3 regions of the Streptomyces kanamyceticus genome follow, and region 3 is predicted to be linked to each of the others. Evidence: riboswitches for the same ligand, from Rfam matches in the RefSeq annotation. Region 3 holds a riboswitch; each other region holds the start of a gene.
What was found. A riboswitch is a leader RNA that binds a small molecule or an ion and turns the genes downstream of it on or off. The one in region 3 is predicted to bind cobalamin.
Positions count from the first base shown of each region.

Region 1: linked by a shared signal. The riboswitch ahead of CP970_RS01420 (energy-coupling factor ABC transporter permease) and the one ahead of CP970_RS14285 (ribonucleoside-diphosphate reductase subunit alpha) in region 3 are both predicted to bind cobalamin.
Region 2: linked by a shared signal. The riboswitch ahead of cobN (cobaltochelatase subunit CobN) and the one ahead of CP970_RS14285 (ribonucleoside-diphosphate reductase subunit alpha) in region 3 are both predicted to bind cobalamin.

Region 1 covers NZ_CP023699.1:357,459-360,724, forward strand. Annotated here, with positions in the region: gene CP970_RS01410 (LysR family transcriptional regulator) at 69-956, shown strand; gene CP970_RS01415 (methyltransferase family protein) at 970-1,491, opposite strand; cobalamin riboswitch at 1,659-1,842, shown strand; partial or broken gene CP970_RS01420 (energy-coupling factor ABC transporter permease) at 1,873-2,591, shown strand; gene CP970_RS01425 (energy-coupling factor ABC transporter substrate-binding protein) at 2,591-2,944, shown strand; gene cbiQ (cobalt ECF transporter T component CbiQ) at 2,951-3,266, shown strand, end outside.
Region 2 covers NZ_CP023699.1:2,643,731-2,646,996, forward strand. Annotated here, with positions in the region: gene CP970_RS10435 (precorrin-8X methylmutase) at 1-28, opposite strand, end outside; gene CP970_RS10440 (cobalamin biosynthesis protein CobG) at 40-1,851, opposite strand; cobalamin riboswitch at 1,969-2,106, shown strand; gene cobN (cobaltochelatase subunit CobN) at 2,142-3,266, shown strand, end outside.
Region 3 covers NZ_CP023699.1:3,535,466-3,538,731, reverse strand. Annotated here, with positions in the region: gene CP970_RS14285 (ribonucleoside-diphosphate reductase subunit alpha) at 1-1,691, opposite strand, end outside; cobalamin riboswitch at 1,820-1,943, opposite strand; gene CP970_RS14280 (GNAT family N-acetyltransferase) at 2,019-2,513, opposite strand; gene mctP (monocarboxylate uptake permease MctP) at 2,600-3,266, opposite strand, start outside.

The DNA of each region.
Region 1 (3,266 bases), 3.2 Mb from region 3:
GCCGAGCAGGCATCCATCGGTCCAACACATGCTTGTCATCGGGATCCATCGTGTTCCACGATGGATCAATGGACCTCCAGCAGATGCGCTACGTCGTCGCCGTGGCCGAGACCGGTGGCTTCACCCGGGCCGCCGAGCGGTGTCACGTCGTCCAGTCCGCGCTCAGCCACCAGGTGGCGCGTCTCGAAAAGGAGCTGGGCGCCAGGCTGTTCGAGCGGACCAGCCGCCGGGTGCGGCTCACCGCAGCGGGAGAGGCCTTCCTGCCCGCGGCCCGCCAGGCCCTGGAGGCGGCCGAACGGGCCCGCGCGGAGGTCGCGGCGGCCTCCGGCCAGATACGCGGCACGCTGACCGTCGGCTCGATCCCCACCGTGACGGCCGTCGATCTCCCCGCGATCCTCGGGGACTTCCGCAGGCGCTACCCCCAGGTCCGGATCCACCTACGGGCCGGGGCCAGCGAACGGCTCGTCGGGCAGGTGCGGGACGGCGCCCTGGACGCGGCGTTCCTCGGGGTGCCGCCCGGGTTCCGCACCCAGGGCGTCCGCGACCGGGAGCTCGCCCTGGGGCGGCACGTCGCCGTGGTCGCCCCCGACCACCCCCTCGCCACGCGGGACAGGGTGGACCTCGGCGCGCTCGCCGGCGAACTGTTCGTGGACTTCGCCGACGGCAGCGCGGCCCGCGCCCAGTCGGACGCGGCCTTCGCGGCGGCGGGCCTGCGCCGTGAGGTCGCCTTCGAGGTGTCCGGCGTGGAGCTCATGGCCCGGATGGTCCGCAACGGACTCGGCATCGCCCTGCTGCCCGAACTGTTCGCCGCCGGACTCCACGGCCTGCGCGGCGTGCCCCTCACCAACGGTCCCGTCCGGGTGGAACGCCTCGTCTGGAGCCGCGCCGCCCCGTCCCCCGCGGCCGCCGCGTTCCTCGCGCTCCTCGACGTCGACACGCGGCTGCCCGCCGCATGACCGGCGGCGCCGGCTAGCGGCCGTCCGCCGGGCGGGCCGCCGGTTCGTACGCCCGCAGTCCGGGGATCCACGCCCGCACCACGCCCTGGTACACCTCGTACTCCGCTCCGAACTGCCGCCGCAGCGTGGGCTCTTCATAGGCGCGGACGAACGTGGCCATCACCGCCCACGCCACCAGGCCGTAGCCGAGCAGCAGGGGCCGCGCGAGGACCAGGCCCTGGGCCAGGATGAGCGCGACGACCGCCACGTACATCGGGTTGCGCACGTAGCGGTAGGCGCCGGTGATCACCAGGCGTTCCGTGGGCGCCACCGGAGCGGGCGTACCAAGGCCCTGCGCCACGAAACGGCCGAAGGAGTGCACGAGGAGCGCCGCCGAGCCGAGCAGCAGGGCCCAACCGAGCGCGCCCACCGACCAGTTCCAGGAACCGCCGGCCGACCAGGCGTCCGAGAGCCACCACGGCACCACGCCGGTCACCACCCCCGGTGCCACCACGAAGAAGACCACGCTGCCGACGGCTGCCACACCCTGACGCATGACATCAGCATGCGAGACCTGGTGCTCCGCCGGAAGGTCCGCGACGGGATACGGCAGGAAGGCATGAAGGTGCCGCCCCGCTCACGGGGCGTACGACGTGCGGGCGTGCGCTGGCGCGCGCCTCCGCCGCTCCCCATGCGCAGGTTGTCAGTTTGATCAGTTGCGGACTACTGTCACGACGCCTTGGTGAACGGGAAATCCGGTGTGATGCCGGTGCGGCCCTCGCCACTGTGATCGGGAAGTCCGGCTCCAGCCCTCGCGGCAGCCACTGGGTGCGCAAGCCCCCGGGAAGGCGGAGTCCGGTCGGTACGACCCGTCAGCCAGGAGACCGGCCAAGGCGCGTTGTCCATCCACGAGGTGCTGGAGAGGGTCTGCCGAGCCATGCACATAGCCGAGGGTTTCCTCCCACCGGCGCACGCGATCGCCTGGGGCGTAGCGTCCGCGCCGTTCGTCGTCCACGGAGTCCGTTCCCTGACCCGTGAAGTCAAGGAACACCGGAGAGCACCCTGCTCCTCGGTGCCTCCGGAGCCTTCACTTTCGTCCTCTCCGCCCTGAAGATCCCCTCGGTGACGGGCAGTTGTTCGCACCCGACGGGGACCGGGCTCGGCGCCATCTTGTTCCGGCCGCCGATCATGACCGTGCTCGGCACCATCACGCTGCTGTTCCAGGCCCTGCTGCTCGCCCACGGCGGGCTCACCACGCTCGGGGCCAACGTCTTCTCGATGGCGATCGTCGGGCCCTGGGCCGGATACGCCGTCTACCGGCTCCTCAAGCGGTACGACGTGCCGCTGATGGTCGCCGTGTTCTTCGGCGCCTTCGTCGCCGACCTCTCCACGTACTGCGTCACCAGTGTCCAGCTGGCCCTGGCCTTCCCCGACCCCAGCAGCGGATTCTTCGGCGCGCTCGGCAAGTTCGGCGGCATCTTCGCCGTCACGCAGATCCCGCTGGCCGTCAGCGAGGGCCTGCTCACCGTCGTGGTGATGCGGCTGCTCGTGCAGTCCAGCAAGGGCGAACTCACCCGGCTCGGCGTCCTGCTTCAGCGCAAGGCCGGTGCGGAGAGTGCCGTGATCAAGACGGAGAAGACGGGGGCCGGTGCCTGATGAACCGGAACGCGAAGATCAATACGCTGCTGCTCCTCATCGTCGCCGCGCTCGCGGTGCTGCCCCTGGCACTCGGCCTCGGCGACGACAAGGAAGAGCCGTTCGCCGGTGCCGACGCGCAGGCCGAGTCGGCGATCACCGAGATCAAGCCGGACTACAAGCCCTGGTTCTCGCCCCTGTACGAGCCGCCCTCCGGGGAGGTCGAATCGGCGCTGTTCGCGCTGCAGGCGGCCCTCGGCGCGGGCGTGCTCGCGTACTACTTCGGGCTGCGCAGGGGGCGTCGCCAGGGCGCGGAGCGCGTGCGCGCGCAGGACGACGCGGAGGGCGCGCGCCCCGAGACCGAAGAGGTCTGACCCCGCGTGCTGCCCATCGACGCGGCGGCGCACAGCAGTCGCTGGCGCCGCCGCCATCCCGTGGACAAGGCCGTGCTCGGGCTCGGCCTCACCGTGCTCGCCATCTCGCTGCCGCCCTGGCCCGGCGCCGTCCTCGTCCTGACCGCCGCGCTCGCCGTGCTGCTCGGCCCGGCCGGTGTGCCGCCGCGCAAACTGTGGCGTGCCTACCGCGTGCCGCTCGGCTTCTGCGTCACCGGCGCCGTGACCCTGCTCGTCCAGGTCGGCGGGCCCGACGGGTTCGTCACGCTCGCCGACGGCGGCCCGGCGCGCGCGGGCGGGCTGC
Region 2 (3,266 bases), 890 kb from region 3:
CCGCGCCGTCCTTCTCGTAGTCGAACACTGTGCTCTCGCTCATCTCGTCGTGGTCGTAGGAGTCGTCGTGGTCATGGGGACCGTCGTACGCGTGCTCGCGCGTGCCGTGGTGACCGCCTCGGTCAGGGTGGGTCCCGTGACGGGCACGGCCGAGCCGCCGGTGCGCACGGTCACCTCGTAGCGGCCGTCCCCCGTGGCGAGGACGTCCACCCAGTCGCCGTGCGGATGTCCGCAGCGCCGCTCGCATCCTGACCAGTGGACGGGGAGTCCGCCGTGGCCCGGTACGGCGTCGGCACGGACGTCGGCGAGCGACTTGGCGCAGCCGGGCCGCCCGGTGCAGGCGCCGACGCCCAGCCAGGGCGAACCGGGCTCGGTGACGAACCCGGCGTCGGCCAGCACCCGCAGCCGCTCCCGCGCGGCCTCGTCGGTGAACCCGGGAACGACGAAACCGCGCCAGGGCGTGACGCGCACCTCGTCATCGGGCGCGGGCACCAGGGCCCGCAGCTGGTCCGCGCTGACCCGCCCGAGGGGCGCCTGCACCAGCACGGCGCCGCGCAGGACGCCGGGGGCCGGGGCGGCGATCGAAGTGCCGGAGGGCGAAGCGATGCTCGGGGCACCCGGGGCCGGAACAACGGCCGGACCACCAGAAGCCTGAGCGTCACCCGGAAGACCGGAAGCCGCAGGGCCGCCCGGACTACCGGGAGCCCGAGCGGCAGTCGGAGTACCGGAGGCCGCAGGAGCGTCCGGCGCATCCGGTGCATCCGGTGCATCCGGTGCGCCCGGTGCGCCCGGTGCGCCCGGTGCGTCCGAGGCCGGAACGGCAGCCGAAGAGTCAGCCGTGGCACCGAAAGCCGGAGCGACGGCCGGAGTACCGAAAACCGGAGCAGCGGCCGGGGCGGCGGCAGCCGGAACGTCGGGAGTCGAGGCAGCGGCCCGGCCGCCGAGCGTCGGAGGGTGGGCGAGGGCCGGAGAGCCGCCGAGCGCCGGCGGCGGCGCGGCGAGCGTCGGCGGCAGCGGCGCGGCGAGCGTCGGCGGCAGCGGCGCGGCGAGCGTCGAAGGCGCAGCAAGCGTCGAAGGCAGCGGCGCGGCAAGCGTCGAAGGCGCAGCGAGCCTCGGCGGGCCCGTGAGGGTGCCGGGAATCCCCGCCCCCGTCAGTGCCTCCGCCACCCCCACTCCCTGCCCCCCGGGCAGCTCCCGCACCCGCCAGGCCCCGTTGCCCGCCTCGCGCGCCGCGGCGAGGAACGCTCCCGCCGCGGCCAGTGCCGCACGGGGCGCGTCGGCACCGGGCACCCGGAAGGCGGCGGCGCCGAGCAGGAGCACCGCCGTGCCGCCCGATTCTGCGATCAAGGTCACATCCGCCCCGAGCCCCGCCACGTCCCCCCGCCCGTCGTCCAGGGCGAACAGGAAGCGGCCCGAGAGCTCCGTCGTCCACTCCCGCGCGCAGAGGAGTCCGTCCAGCTCACGGGCCCACAACTGCACGTCGGCATGGCCGAGTCCGTCGATTCCGGCCAGGGGGGACGCCACCACGTTGCGGACGCGTTCATGCCGCTCGGAGGGGAGCAGGCCCGCGTCCGCGAGGAGCGCGGAGAGTTCGCCGCCGCAGGCCTCGCCGAGGCCGCGCAGCTCGACGTTGCCACGCGAGGTGATGCTGAGGTGACCGTCCGCGAGGCGCTCGGCCGCGGTGGCCAGGACCTCTACCTGACGGGACGTCAAGAGGCCGCCGGGCAGCCGGAGTCGGGCCAGCGAGCCGTCGTCGGCGCGGTGCAGGCGGAGGGCTCCGGGGCAGGCGTCGCCCCGGTCACGTATGAGGGATTCGCCCTGTTGTGTGTAGGTTGCTCGGGTGGGCGGCATGGCGGCGAGCATACCCACGCGGATCCGGCGGGGTGCCTCCCGATACCGGCCGTCCCGGCAGGTGGCCGCCCACCGCGACCTGGGCAGGACTTACTATGCAGGCGGCGGGCCGCCAGGTCCGCCGACGCCAGCGACGGCGTGGGTCCACCAGGACCCGAAGGAGGAAGCCCGGTGCGAATCCGGCGCGGTCCCGCCACTGTGAGCCCCACCCGTGTGGGGTGAGCCAGGAACTCCTGCCGTCCAACACGACCACCCGGGGCGCGGACACCCCGAGGAAGGCCTGCGCCCGCATGCTTCTGCTGCTGTCGACCTCCGACACCGACCTGCTCAGCGCCCGTGCTGCGGGGGGTCCCGTCGACTACAGGTTCGCCAACCCCTCCCGCCTCGACCTGGCCGAGCTCCCCGCGCTGCTCGACGGCGCCGAGCTCGTCGTCGTACGCCTCCTCGGCGGTGTCCGCGCCTGGCAGGACGGCCTCGACCAGCTGACCGCGAGCGGCCTGCCGGTCGTCGTGCTCACCGGTGAACAGGCCCCCGACGCCCAGCTGATGGCCTCCTCCACCGTGCCGGTCGGCATCGCCGCCGAGGCCCACGCCTACCTGGCGCACGGCGGCCCCGCCAACCTGGAGCAGCTGGCCCGCTTCCTCTCCGACACCGTGCTGCTCACCGGGCACGGCTTCGAGCCGCCCGCGCCCGCCCCCTCCTGGGGCCCGCTCGAGCGCACCGCCCGTACCGGCATCGAGGGCCCGACCGTCGCGGTGCTCTACTACCGCGCCCACCACATGAGCGGCAACACCGCGTTCGTGGACGCCCTGTGCGGCGCGATCGAGGACGCGGGCGCCCGCCCGCTGCCGCTGTACGTTGCCTCGCTGCGCGCCCCCGAACCGGAGCTCATCGAGGAGCTGCGCGCCGCCGACACCATCGTGACCACCGTCCTCGCGGCGGGCGGCACCAAGCCCGCCGAGGCGTCGGCGGGCGGCGACGACGAGTCGTGGGACGCGGGCGCCCTCACCGGCCTCGACGTGCCGATCCTCCAGGCGCTCTGCCTGACCGGGTCCCGCGCGGCCTGGGAGGAGAACGACGAGGGCGTGTCCCCGCTGGACGCCGCGAGCCAGATCGCGGTGCCGGAGTTCGACGGCCGTCTGATCACCGTGCCGTTCTCGTTCAAGGAGATCGACGAGGACGGGCTCCCGGCCTACGTGGCCGACGCCGAGCGCGCGGCGCGGGTAGCCGGAATCGCCGTACGACACGCCCGCCTCAAGCACATTCCGGCCGCCGACAAGCGCCTGGCCCTGGTGCTCTCCGCGTACCCGACCAAGCACTCCCGCATCGGCAACGCGGTGGGCCTCGACACCCCCGCGTCCGCCGTCGCGCTCCTTCGCAGGCTCATCGGCGAGGGCTATGAGTTCGGTCCTTCG
Region 3 (3,266 bases):
AGGTCCGCGGACGCCTCGTACGAAGCGAGCATGATGCGCTCGGCGATGCGGGTGGAAAGGGCGCGCGCCTCGGGGGAGTCGAACGGCAGCTTCAGCTGGAAGAAGACGTCCTGGAGGCCCATCGCGCCGAGGCCCACCGGGCGCCACTTGGCGTTGGAGCGCCCGGCCTGCTCGGTCGGGTAGAAGTTGATGTCGACGACGCGGTCGAGGAAGGTGACGGCGGTGCGGACGGTCTCGTCGAGCCGCTCCCAGTCGATGTCACCCTCGCGTACGAACGATCCGAGGTTGACCGAGCCGAGGTTGCAGACGGCCGTCTCCCCGTCGTCCGTCACCTCCAGGATCTCCGTGCAGAGGTTGGAGGAGTGCACCGTGTGGCCGGGCTCCGCCGTCTGGTTGGCGGTGCGGTTGGCGGCGTCCTTGAAGGTCATCCAGCCGTTGCCGGTCTGCGCGAGGGTGCGCATCATGCGGCCGTACAGGTCCCGGGCCGGGATGGTCTTCTTCGCGTGACCCGCGGCCTCCGCCGCGCGGTAGGCGGCGTCGAACTCCTCGCCCCACAGGTCGACGAGCTCGGGCACGTCGGCCGGGGAGAACAGCGACCAGTCCTGGTCGGCGGCGACCCGGCGCATGAACTCGTCGGGGATCCAGTGCGCGAGGTTGAGGTTGTGCGTGCGGCGCGCGTCCTCACCGGTGTTGTCGCGCAGCTCCAGGAACTCCTCGATGTCGGAGTGCCAGGTCTCCAGGTAGACCGCGGCCGCGCCCTTGCGGCGCCCGCCCTGGTTCACGGCCGCGACCGAGGCGTCGAGGGTCTTCAGGAACGGCACGATGCCGTTGGAGTGCCCGTTCGTGCCGCGGATCAGCGAACCGCGGGAGCGGATGCGGGAGTAGGAGAGCCCGATGCCGCCCGCGTGCTTGGAGAGCCGCGCGACCTGGTGGTAGCGGTCGTAGATCGAGTCGAGCTCGTCGAGCGGGGAGTCCAGGAGGTAGCAGGAGGACATCTGCGGGTGCCGGGTGCCGGAGTTGAACAGCGTCGGCGAGGACGGCAGGTAGTCCAGGCGGCTCATCAGGCCGTACAGCGCGGCGACCTCGTCCAGGGCGCGGGCGCTGGCTGTCTTTGCATCAGATGCAGTCTCCGCGAGGCCGCTCGCCACGCGCAGCATGAAGTGCTGCGGGGTCTCGATGACCTGCCGGGTGATGGGGTGGCGCAGGAGGTAGCGGCTGTGCAGGGTGCGCAGGCCGAAGTAGCCGAAGCGGAAGTCCGCGCCGTCCGCGAGCGCGGCGTCCACGAGCGCGTCGAGCCGGGCCGCGTGCTCGGTGACGAAGGACGCCGTGCGGTCGGCGATCAGGCCCTCGCGGTGGCCGACCGCGACGGAGTCGGTGAAGGAGCGCACGCCCTGCGTGGCCGCTTCCTCGCGGATGCCGATCGACAGGAGCCTGGCGGCGAGCTTGGAGTACGCCGGGTCCTCCGAGATGAGCCCCGCGGCCGCCTCGGTCGCCAGTTCCCGCAGCTCGGCCACGTCGGCCCGGGCCGACCTGCCGCGCAGCGCGGCGGCGGCGACCCGCCCCGCGTCGGCGTCGGGCAGGTCGGCGGTGAGGTCGGTCAGGGTGCGCAGCAGCGCGGTCCCTGGCGCGTCGGTACCCTCGGCGGTCGGCGTGGTCGTCGCTGACGCAGGTTCGGCAGGCGCGATGGTCACGTGGAGCTCTCCCTCGCTCGGCTCTGGGCCAGGGGAGGGAATGGTGCACGGGCGCACCCGGGCAGGGCGGCGTACCGCGTCCACCGGCCCACTCCACGAGGCCCGGACGGTCGGCACCCGGGCCGGACGGCTCGGGTGCGCTGCCGGCAGGTCCTCGGACTTGCGGGTACGACAAAGACGTACACATACACCGTTGCGGGACAGTTCCGGACTTGCACCGGATTCCCCTGCGACGACAGCGAGCACGAGCATACATCTTGTGCCGGGTTTCTGAAGCAGGCCCACATCTTGTGTCGACGCCGAACGGCCGGTGGTGCGGAGAGTGTCCTAGAACGTCAACTCGTAGGTCAGCAGCGTCAGGTCGGGGATCGGCTGCCAGTCCCGCTCCGGGGTCCGTACGAAGCCGAGGCGCTCGTAGAGCCGGTGGGCGGCACGCATCGAGGGCTGGGTGGACAGGACGAGCCCCGTGCGGCCCGCGTCCCTGGCGCGCCGCAGGCACTCCCGCACCAGGGTCTCGCCCGCGCCCCTGCCGCGCGCCGCGGCGGATACGGCCAGCATGCGGATCTCCGCCTGGTCGGCCCGCGCGATGTCGGCCATCGGCCCGCCGGACGGGACGAAGGCCACGCAGCCGAGCGGCCCCTCGTCGGCCGCGGCCACCAGGACCTCGGTCTGCGCGGCGCGTCCCGCCACGTCCCGCAGCACCGAGAGGTAGGGGTCGTCGGCCCCGAGGCTCAGATGTCCGTCGTCGAGGTATGCCCCCGCGGTGAGGTCGCCCAACGCCTCGTACTCGTCGGGGCGCGCGTCTCTGATCGTGATGTCCATGTGGCGAAGTGTGCAACAGGGGTACGACGATGGGCCGCCGGTTTTCCGGCGGCCCATGTCGGGTGTGGAAGGAGCGGGTCAGGGGATCAGTGCCCGGCGCCGGCCGTCGCCTTCGGCAGGTCCTGGACCACGCCGGGATCGCCCGCGTCCGCCGTGTAGTCCCCGGGCGAGGTCTCGTCGATGCCCTCGGGGGCCTTCAGCGCCTTCAGGGCGAAGGTGAGGACCACGGTCACGATCACGTTCAGGACGAACGCGGTGAGGCCGATGTAGCCGATCTCACCGATGCCGGGGATCGTGTCGGACGAGCCACCGAAGTGCTTCTGCGTGGGCGAGGCGACGCCGTACGCCGCGAGCGTGCCGTAGACCATGCCGACCGCCCAGCCCGCGAGCAGCGCCCAGCGGTGGGGCCAGCGGGTGAACAGGCCGCCGACCAGCGCGGGCATCGTCTGCAGGATCCAGATGCCGCCGAGCAACTGGAAGTTGATCGCGACGGTCTTGTCCATGGTCAGGACGAAGACCAGCGCGCCCACCTTCACCAGGAGCGAGACCAGCTTGGAGATCTTGGTCTCCTGCTCGGGCGTCGCGTCGGGCTTGAGGAAGTCCTTGTAGATGTTCCTGGTGAAGAGGTTCGCGGCCGCGATGGACATGATGGCGGCGGGCACGAGCGCGCCGATGCCGATCGCGGCGAAGGCGACGCCGGTGAACCAGTCGGGGAACATGTCCTCGAAGAGCTGCGGGATCGCCAGCTGGCCG